Regions from separate parts of the Hominilimicola sp. genome, predicted to be linked through region 2. Evidence: a T-box and tRNA genes for the amino acid it is inferred to sense, from the RefSeq annotation. Region 2 holds a T-box; the other holds one or more tRNA genes.

Region 1 (6,170 bases), on a different contig from region 2:
TTCTTTTGGCTCAAGTCGCTTATAAATGGCAGACCACAAAAATTTTAAAGCTCTGTCGCCTTCGTCATCACCGAAAAAGTCATTGATATATTGGAAATTGTTTATATCAAGGTTAATTAAAGCATAATTTTCATCGGGATTGTCTTTCAGTGTTTTCTCAGCCTCAAAAACAAATTTTGTATATGACATACCGCCTGTAAGACTGTCAACGTAAGCCATTTCCTCAAGCTGCTTTTGACTGGTGGTTTTTGCTTTGATTGCCGTATGCAATAGGTAGAAAAATACGATTGAGCAAAATACGATGAACAGGTAACAGCATATAAGAATTTGAGTTGTGTACTTTGTCACAACGTTTTTTGGCACAACGGTAAGTATGTACCAGTCGTTTATATTAAGCGGTGTATAATAAATGTATTTTTCAATGCCGTTAAGCATTATTATTCCGTCTGATTTACCTTCTTTTAAATCGGCTTGCATTTGCTGTATGGCACTGTCATTTTTGCTTGACGCTTGACTCATTTCATCAAACAGATTGTCGAATGTCAATCCGAATGAACCATTATGAGATGAACCGACAATTCTTTTTCCGTCGCTGTCAATGACGTAAGAATATCCTTTGTTTTCAAATGTAGGCGTTGAAATTGAATCTGCATATTGGGAAGTCAGATATGTAGAGAAAATTACGAATTTATTTTCGCCGTCTATTCTTATGGGTGTAGTGCATACAAGAAATGTAAAATCATTATATGAATCGCAAAAGAATTTAGTTTCTTCGCTGTTAAAAGCCTCTTTTGTATTAGGAAATTGAGATAAGTCGATTTCGACTCCGTTTATGTCGGTAAGCTTGCCGTCAGGTGTTATAATTCCTAAAAGATGCTGTTGATCATCGATTTGGCTATGCTTTAAAAATGTAAGAATATCGTCAAAAGAGGCATAACCCAATTTTTCTATATAAGATGCCGCATTTTCTATGATTTTTGCATCTCTTCCGAGTTCAAGACTGAAAATAGTCTGATTTTGGTGTGAAATTTCAGAAAGAGTAGAAATCGTTCGTTGATTTGCCGCATAGGTAATATAACTGGCATAGCTGATTATAACAATAGCAATAGTGACAAGCAGGGCAATTGGAAGTCTCAATCTTTTTGATATTGTTTTTTTATACATATATTCTGTGCCTCCCCAAAAAAGAAAATATGAATAATTAATTATAAGTATAATTATATTATCATAATAGGCAGAACAGTGCAATAATTTCAAATAAAAAAACACATATAAATGTGTTTTTTTGGAGATTTTACACTAATATATATCCGATAATGAGTCGATGTTTGTGCGGTCAAACATAATCGGGTCGCCGAGTATTATTTCGCTTGCATTGTCCTTGTCAGCGGTGATTGTCTTTTCGCCGAGTGAACCGGCGGTAAATGTTTCACCTATGCTGCCTGTTATTTCATTTTCGTCAAGGGCTTTAAGCGTGTAGGCGGTAAGGTAGCCGAGATCGGTCGTATTCCATATGTACAATCTGTCGCACGTTCCGTCTTTTATGTATTCGGATAATTCACTCGGAAAACCAAGTCCTATAAGATTTACATCCTTGCCGGATTCTTTAAGTGCTTTGGCGGCGGAACTCAAGCCTATTGTCGTAGGAACGATAATAGTTTTAATAGCGTCATTTTGCAAAAGATATTGTGTTTCCGTGTAAGATTTGGTTGCATCATCATCGCCGTAAGCTATTTCGATAAGAGGCATATTGCTGTATTTTTTGGGATTTTCTTCTATTTCGAGCTTTAGATAGCGTATCCATTGATTTTGATTCGGTGCACTGCCTGTGGAAGTTAAAATCGCAAAACCGCCTTCACCGTTTGAAACGTCATACGCACTCTTTATAAAATTTCGTCCGAGTACTTCCGGATCGGCTTGTTGAATATGTGTTTTTCGTGAAATTGAATTTACGGGTGCATCAACCGATATTACTTCAATGCCTGAATTCAGAGCCTCGGTAAGTGAAGATTCAAGTGCGTCGGCATCGTTGGCGGAAATGGCGATTCCGTCCACGTTATTATCTATAAGTTCATTTATAATTTCAATTTGTTTGTCAGCGGTTGCGGAAGTCGGTGCTTTGTAAACCGCCTCAATGCCGATTTCGTTGCAAGCGGTTTCAAAACCCTCAAAAACTTTTTGGTTGTAAGGATTTTGTATATCTTTTCCGACAAAAGCATAGACGGTTTCATTTGCTGATTTCTCCGAAGGAGAAGGAGTCGATTCGCTCTGCGGAACAGAACACGCAGTAAGCAATGAAATGCTTATCGCCAATATAGGGGGAATTGAAATTAACTTTTTTATATATTTCTTCATAAGTGTTTCCTCCTCTAAGTTATACATTTTATATTAGTAATATTATACACCATAAAAACATAAAAATAAATATAAATATCAGTCAAAAATAACCAAAAAAAATCTTTTTTAAAAAAATAAAAATTTTTTTTGAAAAAGTGTTGACAAAGTAAAAAAGGTCTGCTATAATAGTCAATGTTGTTGGCCGACACAACAGGTCAGCGCAAATGGGAGTTTAGCTCAGCTGGGAGAGCGTCTGCCTTACAAGCAGGATGTCACAGGTTCGAGCCCTGTAACTCCCACCAAATACACTTTATGAAAATAAAGTGTTATGGCCCGGTAGTTCAGTTGGTTAGAACGCCAGCCTGTCACGCTGGAGGTCGTGAGTTCGAGCCTCATCCGGGTCGCCATATGCCTTTGTAGCTCAGTCGGTAGAGCAAGGGACTGAAAATCCCTGTGTCGGCGGTTCGATTCCACCCGAAGGCACCACTTCACAATTCTATGAATTGTGAAAAATGCGGGAGTGGCTCAGTGGTAGAGCGTCACCTTGCCAAGGTGAACGTCGCGAGTTCGAATCTCGTCTTCCGCTCCATTAAAAAAGCTCCGATTTTATCGGAGCTTTTTTCAGATTGTCGATAAATTGTCCGGAACGTGCAAAATATTATTTTTATATTTTAATTTATATAAATTTATCAAATATACTTTTCAGTAATTCAATATCATCATCTTCCGCACCGGCATAGCCTATGATGATTGAATTGCTTTTTTTATTTTCAGTCATATAATAATCGTCCATATCGTAAAGTTTCACGTCACATTTTAGAGCATACTCTATTATTTCCTTTGCCTTATCCGTTTTAACGACTATATGAAGTCCGACTCTTTCACCGCTTATATCTGCGTTACCGAGCGACTGGATAATCTTATCGCGTCTTTTTTTATAGATATTTTTCACTCTGCTCAAATGTCTTGAATAGTACCCTCCCGAAATAAATTTATTTAACGTATGCTGTTCAAATCGCGGAACGGTTGACGAATATGTACCGAAATGCTTGTCGAATTTTTCAAGCATTTTTTTCGGAAGTACCATATATGCAATTCTGATTGACGGTGCAAGAACTCTTGAAAACGTGCTTAAATACACGACTTTATCACTGCTTGCAAGTCCCTGCATTGCGGGAACAGGCTTAATCGAAAAATTAAACTCGCTGTTATAATCGTCCTCAATTATATATCTGTCCTCCCCTTCTTCCGCCCACGAAAGAAGTTCCATTCTGCGCCATACAGGCATTACCGCACCTGTCGGGAATTGGTGTGACGGTGTGACATACACTACATCCGAATCTGTTTGTTTTAAACAATCCGTACAAAGTCCGTTTTCATCTACGTCTATATAATTTATTTTTCTGTTGTTGTTTCTGAGTATTGCCGATATTTTTTTATAACCGGGATTTTCAACGGCAAACACTTTATCTCTGTCAAAAAGTTCTGTAAGGAGCATTGTCAAATACTCAATACCCGCACCGACTACAATCTGCATAGGCGAACATTTTACTCCGCGAAATTCGTGCAAATATTTTGCAATACTCTCTCTCAATTCATAATCGCCCTTTACATTTCCGGAATTAAGATACTCCGGTGTTGAGTACATAACCTCCTTTGAAAGCTTTATCCAAGTCGAATACGGAAACGAATTTATATCGACTTTATTTGTCTTAAAATCCGCCTTATATGCTGTTACACTCTCTTGTTCTTCTTCATATTCAAAGTTTCTGTCACCAACGGGAATATCAACCTTGCAAACATAAAAACCGCTCCTTGCAACCGCTCTTAAATACCCCTCCTGTACCAAAATCGAATATGCTGTTTCAACGGTATTTACGCTTATTCCGAGATATTTTGCCAGTGCTTTTTTTGACGGCATACGCTCATTTTCTTTAATATTTTTATTTTTTATTTCATCTGCGACATACGAATAAAGCTGTTCGTAAAGCGTTTTTTTTGACGCTTTATCGGCTGTAAAAATAAAGTTAAACATAATCTGACCCCATAAAAAACTTGTATTTTGGCACTTTTAATAGTGTCAATCAGTGGTATAATTATAACCAATCCCAGGGAAAAAGTCAACAGACGGCTGATTTATTTAAGCCGATCAGAAAGGAATGTTAATAACTATGTCAACACAAATGGAACTAAACAGAAACTTTGCCCAAATGCTAAAGGGCGGAGTAATTATGGACGTAACAACACCTGAACAAGCTAAAATTGCCGAGGAGGCAGGCGCTTGTGCTGTAATGGCTCTTGAACGTATCCCTGCCGATATTCGTGCCGCAGGCGGTGTGTCGAGAATGAGCGACCCTAAAATGATTAAGGGTATTCAAGACGCAGTTTCAATTCCTGTTATGGCGAAGTGCCGTATCGGTCACTTTGCAGAGGCAAGAATTTTGCAAGCAATCAAAATTGACTACATAGACGAAAGCGAAGTGCTTTCACCTGCCGACGACAAGTACCACATCAACAAGAACGATTTTAAAGTACCTTTCGTATGCGGTGCAAAGGATTTGGGTGAGGCGCTAAGACGTATAAACGAAGGTGCGGCTATGATAAGAACAAAGGGTGAACCGGGTACAGGTGACGTTGTTCAGGCAGTACGTCATATGAGAATGATGATGTCTGAAATCAGACGTATTCAAAATATGTCGGAAGACGAACTTTATGAGGCTGCAAAGCAACTTCAAGTGCCTTACAACCTTGTTGAATATGTTCACGAAAACGGTAAATTGCCTGTTGTAAACTTTGCCGCAGGCGGTGTTGCAACACCTGCCGATGCCGCACTTATGATGCACCTCGGTGCAGAGGGTGTATTCGTAGGCTCGGGTATATTCAAGTCAGGCAACCCTGCAAAAAGAGCGTCTGCCATTGTTCAAGCCGTTACAAATTACACTGACGACAAACTTCTTGCAGAGCTTTCAGAGGATCTTGGCGAAGCAATGGTCGGCATAAACGAAAACGAAATTGCACTACTTATGGCGGAGCGTGGTAAATAATGAAAATCGGTATACTTGCACTTCAAGGTGCATTTATTGAACACAAACATTCGCTTGACGCACTTGGTGTGGAATCATTTGAAATACGTCAAAAAAAAGACATTGAAAAACCGTTTGACGGTCTTATTATCCCGGGCGGAGAAAGTACGGTAATCGGCAAACTTCTTCACAAGCTCGATTTATATGAGCCGATTAAAAATATGATTGAAAACGGTATGCCTGTTTTCGGTACTTGTGCCGGACTTATCGTTCTTGCGAAAAATATTGAGGGCGAACAGGCACACATAGGTACTATGGATATTACCGTAAGACGCAACGCATATGGCAAGCAAATCGACAGTTTTTCCGAAGAAGTCGTTATCCCAGAAGTATCGGATAAACCGTTTCCGCTTGTATTTATCCGTGCACCGTGGATTGACAGTGTCGGCGATAACGTAAAAATTTTGTGTAAGCTGAACGGTCATATAGTTGCCGCAAGAGAAAACAATATGCTTGTAACTTCGTTCCACCCCGAACTTACAAAAAATCTTGATTTTCACAAATATTTCATAAATATGATAAAATAGAAAAAATCCCGATGACATAATTCATCGGGATTTTTATAATACTAATACTGCTCCGAACTAAATTTGAGCAGAAAGGTTATGATGTTATGAAAAGGAAATATCCGAATCACGTTATTTTCCGTAACAGTAATTTTGACTTTGACGTATGCAATGCCATATCCGCAACTGACTGTACAGGGCTTATTCCGTGGGCGCCTAACAGTGAAGATCAGCTTGACGCTTA
Region 2 (6,170 bases):
TTGCACCGGCTAAAAAGTTGGGTATGAAAACCGTATGCGTAAAACAGGGTATTCACAAGTTAAACACACCTAAAAATGAATTTGAAGTGCCGGATTATACTGTGGATACAATAGAAGAATTATTAAACATATTAAAAGAGGGACACTAAACTGAAATTTAGTGTCCCTCTTTGACGATGGAAGAAAAAACTGTTAATTAAAACAGCTTTTCAAGCAATTTATTGGAGCGTTCGATAAACTTTGTCATTTGTTCTGCCGGCAAAGGACTGTGGCTTATTTTCGCTAAGTCGTAAACATGTTCAATAACAAGATTTGCGTCCTCGTCATTTAATGTATCTATTTTCTTGATAAGTGAGTTGTTTGAATTTAGTACAAGTGTAAATTCATCGTGGAACATATCAGCCATACCTGCCATTTGCTGACCGTAAGCCTTATACATCTCCTGCATACGTCTTGACTGTTCACCAAGCAAAATTACGGCAGGGATTGAATCGTCTTTAAGTGACTGCACTTCGATTTTCAATGTATCGTCCTTGATTTCATTCTTGAACTTTTCGATCAACTTTTCTTCTTGTTCTTTAGTTGAATCGTCTTTTTCTGTGTTGTCCGAAATGTCATTTATGGCGGAATCAATACGTTTGAATTTAACACCCGTCTGTTTCATTTCAACAAGTGAAATAAAATGTGTATCCATCATTGACGGAAGTACAACGGCATTAAGTCCTTGATTTTTGAACATATTGATGTACTGTGATTGAGTTTGCGGATCGGAAACGTAATAAACGTCTTTTTCTTCCTTACCGTCAAGGTACTCGTCCAATGTCAAATATTTACCGTCAATATCCTTATAAATAATTACGTCCTTAACTTTTTCATAGAACTTTTCATCTCTTAAGCAACCGTATTTAATGAAGATATTGATGTAATCCCAATACTTTTCATAGTTTTCACGTTCGTTATTATAAATACTTGCAAGCTTGTCCGCAACTTTCTTTGTAATATGTGAAGAAATTTTCTTAACATAACCGTCATTCTGCAAGAAACTTCTTGATACGTTAAGCGGTAAGTCAGGACAGTCGATAACACCCTTCAAAAGCATTAGAAATTCGGGAATAACTTCTTTTACGTTGTCGGCAACAAATACTTGATTGTTGTATAACTTTATCTGTCCCTCTTGACCTGCAAATTCATGATTGATTTTAGGAAAGTACAAAATACCTTTTAAGTTGAACGGATAGTCTACATTAAGGTGAATCCAGAAAAGCGGTTCGTTGAAGTCCATAAATACGTTTCTGTAAAATTCCTTGTATTCTTCGTCTGTACACTCCGACGGCTTTTTCATCCAAAGCGGTGTTGTGTTGTTGATAGGCTTTGGCTCTGACGGTGTATCGTCCTCGTGCTCGTGTTCATGTTCATGATCATGACCGCAGTCACAGTGATCTTCGTGTTTGTCCTCAGGAACTTCAACATATATTTCAATAGGTAGGAATGCACAATACTTATGAAGAATTTGACGGATTGTGCTTTCTTCAAGAAATTCTTCCGAATCTTCGGCGATGTTAAGAGTTATTGAAGTACCTCTTTCTGTTCTGTCACCGTCTGTTAAGTCAAATTCCATACTTCCGTCACAAGTCCATTTTGCGGCTTTTGCACCGTCTTGATATGAAAGCGAATCAATTTCAACACTGTCGGCAACCATAAACGCACTGTAAAAACCAAGTCCGAAATGACCGATAATTTGAGAACCTTTGTCGTCCTCCTCTTTGTACTTTGAAAGGAAGTCGCTTGCACCCGAAAATGCGATTTGATTGATGTACTTGTCGATTTCTTCGGCAGTCATACCGATACCGTTATCACTGATGACAAGCTTTTTAGCGTCCTTAAAGATTGATACGGTAACTTTGAATTTTTCGTTTTCGTCAATTTGAGCTTCACCGATACTTGCAAGTTTCTTTAATTTTGTGACCGCGTCACAACCGTTTGAAACAAGTTCTCTAAGGAAAATATCCTTATCGGAATAAAGCCATTTTTTTATAATAGGGAAAAGATTTTCACTGTCAACTGAAATATTACCTTTTGCCATATAAATCACTCCTTGAAGTTAATTAATTTATATAATATATATTAATACTCAAAGTAAGATTTGTCAATACAAAATTAGCACTCAACAGATGTGAGTGCTAACAATTTACAATTTATTCATAATATATTCGATTTTAGATGTAACCGTAGATACCTCTGACTGAAACTTCACCGGAAGTGACGTGAATAATACCGTTTTCGGTTTGTACGGCGAGTGAGCCGTTTTCGTCAACGTCAACGGCAGTTCCGCGAACCGTTTCGTTTTTGAAAATGACGTTTACTTCTCTGCCGAGCGTGACGCAACACTTTTTGTATTCATCAAGAATTGCACTGAGTCCGCCGTCGAGAAACTTCTTATAATAATATTCAAATTCGTTTAACAATTTTGCGATTAATTCGTTTCGCACATATTTGTGACCGCTTTCGATAAACATTGAAGTAGCCTTGTCGGCGATGTCGTCATCGAATGATTCTGTGTTTACATTTACACCGATACCGCATACAACGTAGTTGACCATATTTATCTCAGCAGACATTTCGGTTAGAATACCGCAGATTTTTTTACCGTTAATAACAATGTCGTTAGGCCATTTAATCATTGAATTAAGACCGATAGCCTTGCAGACAGCAAGACCTGCAACGAGCGTTATTTGCGAAACTTCAAGCGGGGAGATTTCGGGCTTTAAAAGGATTGAATGCCAAATGCCTATCCCTCTTGGAGAAGTCCAACCGCGTCCGCGGCTGCCTTTGCCGTGCGTTTGCACTTCGGCGATAAATACACTGCCGTCCGGCGAGGTATTGCTTTCCTTTGCACGATTGTTTGTCGTGTCGGTTTCATCATATATAAATAAGCTGTGACCGATAAAATCGGTGGTAAGTCCGCTTTTTATGCCGCTTTCGGTTATGATGTCGGGCGAGGAAATAAGGCGGTAGCCTTTGTTTGTGACCGATTCGATTTTGTAACCGCTTTCACGCAATGATTTAATGTGCTTCCATATCGCCGTTCTTGAAACGTTCAGCATTTCGCTTATGCGTTCGCCTGAAATATATCCGTCTGCATTTTTTAATATATCTAAAATTTCTTCTTTCAATTCAAATCAACCCTTTCGGGATAAATTATATAATTTTTTGTTAAAAAAATCAATCCTTTTAAATAATTTTGTGTTATTGATTGACAAAATAAAAAAAAGGTGATATAATATTTTATTATTGAATATTAAAAGCAATGATGGAACAAAGTAAGGTATATACCGCCTAAAGAGAGTATCGGTTATTGAGCTGTGAGTCGATACGGTAAGGATTTATTTGAAATTTCATTCCGGAGCTGCATAGGTGAAAGCGGTTTGCAAGTAGTCTGTGACGGGTAGTGCCGTTATACATAATTGAGTGCCGATGTTTTATCGGAAGTCGGGTGGTACCGCGGAGTTTGAATTTACACACTTCGTCCCTTATGGGACGGAGTGTTTTTTAATTTATATCGAAAGGAATTTTGAAATGAGAGAAAAGTTAGAAGAAATCAAAAAAAATGCCCTTGATGTACTTCAAAAAGCAACTGACATTGATGCTCTTGAAGAAGCAAGAATAAAGTTTCTCGGTAAAAAGGGTGAACTTACTGCCGTACTAAAAGGTATGGGACAGTTAAGCAAAGAAGAAAGACCGCAAATCGGTGCGCTTGCAAACGAAATTCGCGGTGTAATCGAAAACCACATAGATACGAAGAAAGCGGAATTTTCAGAAAAGCTTGAAGAAATCAAGCTAAAGAGCGAAGTAATCGACGTTACAATGCCGGGTAAGGCACAAAAAACAGGTAAACTTCATCCGCTTACAAAAGTAATGAACAACATTAAAGACACATTTATCGGAATGGGTTTTGAAATCGCGGAAGGTCCGGAAGTTGAGCTTGACTACTACAACTTTGAGGCACTTAACATTCCACCGAATCACCCTGCGCGTGATACTCAGGACACATTCTATATAAACGAAAATACGGTTTTGAGAACACAAACTTCACCTATCCAAGTTCGTGTTATGGAAAAGAAGAAACCGCCTATCAGAATTATAGCACCCGGAAGAGTTTACAGAAGTGACGCGGTTGACGCAACTCACTCACCTGTATTCCACCAAATCGAAGGACTTGTAGTTGACAAGGGTGTTACAATGGCAGATTTAAAAGGTACTCTTGAAATGTTTATCCACCGTCTTTACGGCGAAAATACAAAAGTACGTTTCAGACCTCACCATTTCCCGTTTACAGAGCCGTCAGCCGAAGTTGACGTTTCGTGTTTCGCTTGCGGCGGTAAAGGCTGCAGCGTATGTAAAGGCGAGGGCTGGATTGAAGTTTTGGGCTGCGGTATGGTACACCCTAAGGTACTTGCAAACTGCGGTATTGACCCTGAAGTATATTCGGGCTTTGCTTTCGGTATCGGTCTTGAAAGAATTGCAATGGGTAAGTATGATATTAACGACCTTAGACTTTTCTTTGAAAATGATTTGAGATTCTTAGACCAGTTTTAATATATTATTCGGAAATTGAAAGGAATGAAATATAATGAATTTACCTATGAGTTGGCTTAATGACTATATGGATATAGACGTTACGCCGAAAGAATATTCAGACAGACTTACAATGACAGGTTCTAAAGTTGAGGGTTGGGAGAATATGGGCGAATCTGTTCAGAATGTAGTTGCGGGTAAGGTGCTTACCTGTGAAGATCACCCTGACAGTGACCATCTTCATGTGTGTACGGTTGACGCGGGAACAGGCGAGATTTTGCAGATTGTCTGCGGTGCGCCGAATGTAAAAGCGGGTATAATCGTTCCCGTTGCACTTGTCGGTGCGGTACTTCCTGACGGAAAAATTAAAAAAGGCAAGCTTAGAGGCGTTGAATCTTACGGTATGCTTTGCTCACACGATGAACTTGGGATAACAGAGGATATGCTTGGCTATGAACCTGAATACGGTATTCTTATTCTTCCGGACGATACAAAAATCGGTACGGATATTAAGGATATATTCGGTATGAATGAAACTGTCGTTGAATTTGAAATCACTTCAAACAGACCTGATTGTTTCAGCATAATCGGTCTTGCACGTGAAACAGCGGCGTCATTTAATAAAAAGTTCACTATTCCTGAAGTTAAGTTTAACGAAAACAGTGAAAATATCGCCGATACAATCAGCGTTGATGTACAGGACAAGGATAAGTGTAAGAGATACTGTGCAAGAATGGTTAAAAACGTTAAAATCGGTCCGTCACCGAGTTGGATGCAGGAAAGACTTCGTGCGTGCGGTGTAAGACCTATCAACAATATTGTCGATATAACAAACTATGTACTTCTTGAATACGGTCAGCCTATGCACGCATTTGATTTGAGAGATTTACAGGATAACAAAATTATCGTAAGACGTGCAAATGACGGTGAAGTTATAAAGACTCTTGATGAACAGGACAGAACACTTACTTCAAACGACCTTGTAATCGCAGACGGCAGCAGAGCTGTTGCTATTGCAGGTGTTATGGGCGGATTTAACAGTGAAGTTAAGGACGATACAACAACTGTTATTTTTGAATCGGCTACATTTGACGGTGCGTCTGTAAGACTTACAGCACAAAGAGTCGGTCTTAGAACAGAATCATCATCAAGATATGAAAAGGGACTTGACTATAACAATACAGTTCCTGCCGTTGAAAGAGCGTGTCAGCTTGTAGAAAAACTTGGCTGCGGTGAAAATGTCGGCGGAATGATTGACGTTATGGGTAACGTAACAGATATGCAGCCGCTTGCTTTCAGACCTGATAAAATTAATGCGTTCCTTGGAACAGACATTTCGACAGAGGATATGGTTAAGTATTTTGACGCACTTGAAATTAAGGTTGACCTTGACAAGATGACTGTAACTCCTCCGTCATTCAGACCTGACCTTGAAGGTGAGGCGGATATTGCGGAAGAAGTTGCGCGTTTCTACGGTTACGATAAAATACCTGTAACACTTCTTTCGGGCGAGGCTACTTGCGGAATGAAAACAGAACGTCAGCAGGTACAGGACAGAGTGAACGAACTTCTTACAGCACAAGGTATGTACGAAA

Evidence for each region. The T-box of region 2 lies ahead of pheS (phenylalanine--tRNA ligase subunit alpha). A T-box ahead of a tRNA ligase gene usually reads a tRNA of that ligase, here a tRNA-Phe.
Region 1: it has a tRNA-Phe gene. The T-box ahead of pheS (phenylalanine--tRNA ligase subunit alpha) is inferred to sense a tRNA for this amino acid. The anticodon was not compared.

Annotation. Positions count from the first base shown of each region.
Region 1 is NZ_JBKVWU010000001.1:49,954-56,123, forward strand. It holds gene ACLTU0_RS00090 (EAL domain-containing protein) at 1-1,164, opposite strand, end outside; gene ACLTU0_RS00095 (substrate-binding domain-containing protein) at 1,300-2,355, opposite strand; tRNA gene ACLTU0_RS00100 (tRNA-Val) at 2,564-2,639, shown strand; tRNA gene ACLTU0_RS00105 (tRNA-Asp) at 2,668-2,744, shown strand; tRNA gene ACLTU0_RS00110 (tRNA-Phe) at 2,748-2,823, shown strand; tRNA gene ACLTU0_RS00115 (tRNA-Gly) at 2,852-2,926, shown strand; gene ACLTU0_RS00120 (PLP-dependent aminotransferase family protein) at 3,014-4,372, opposite strand; gene pdxS (pyridoxal 5'-phosphate synthase lyase subunit PdxS) at 4,509-5,381, shown strand; gene pdxT (pyridoxal 5'-phosphate synthase glutaminase subunit PdxT) at 5,381-5,947, shown strand; gene ACLTU0_RS00135 (hypothetical protein) at 6,034-6,170, shown strand, end outside.
Region 2 is NZ_JBKVWU010000050.1:5,847-12,016, forward strand. It holds gene ACLTU0_RS06860 (HAD family hydrolase) at 1-149, shown strand, start outside; gene htpG (molecular chaperone HtpG) at 197-2,083, opposite strand; gene ACLTU0_RS06870 (biotin--[acetyl-CoA-carboxylase] ligase) at 2,217-3,173, opposite strand; T-box leader at 3,299-3,534, shown strand; gene pheS (phenylalanine--tRNA ligase subunit alpha) at 3,577-4,596, shown strand; gene pheT (phenylalanine--tRNA ligase subunit beta) at 4,631-6,170, shown strand, end outside.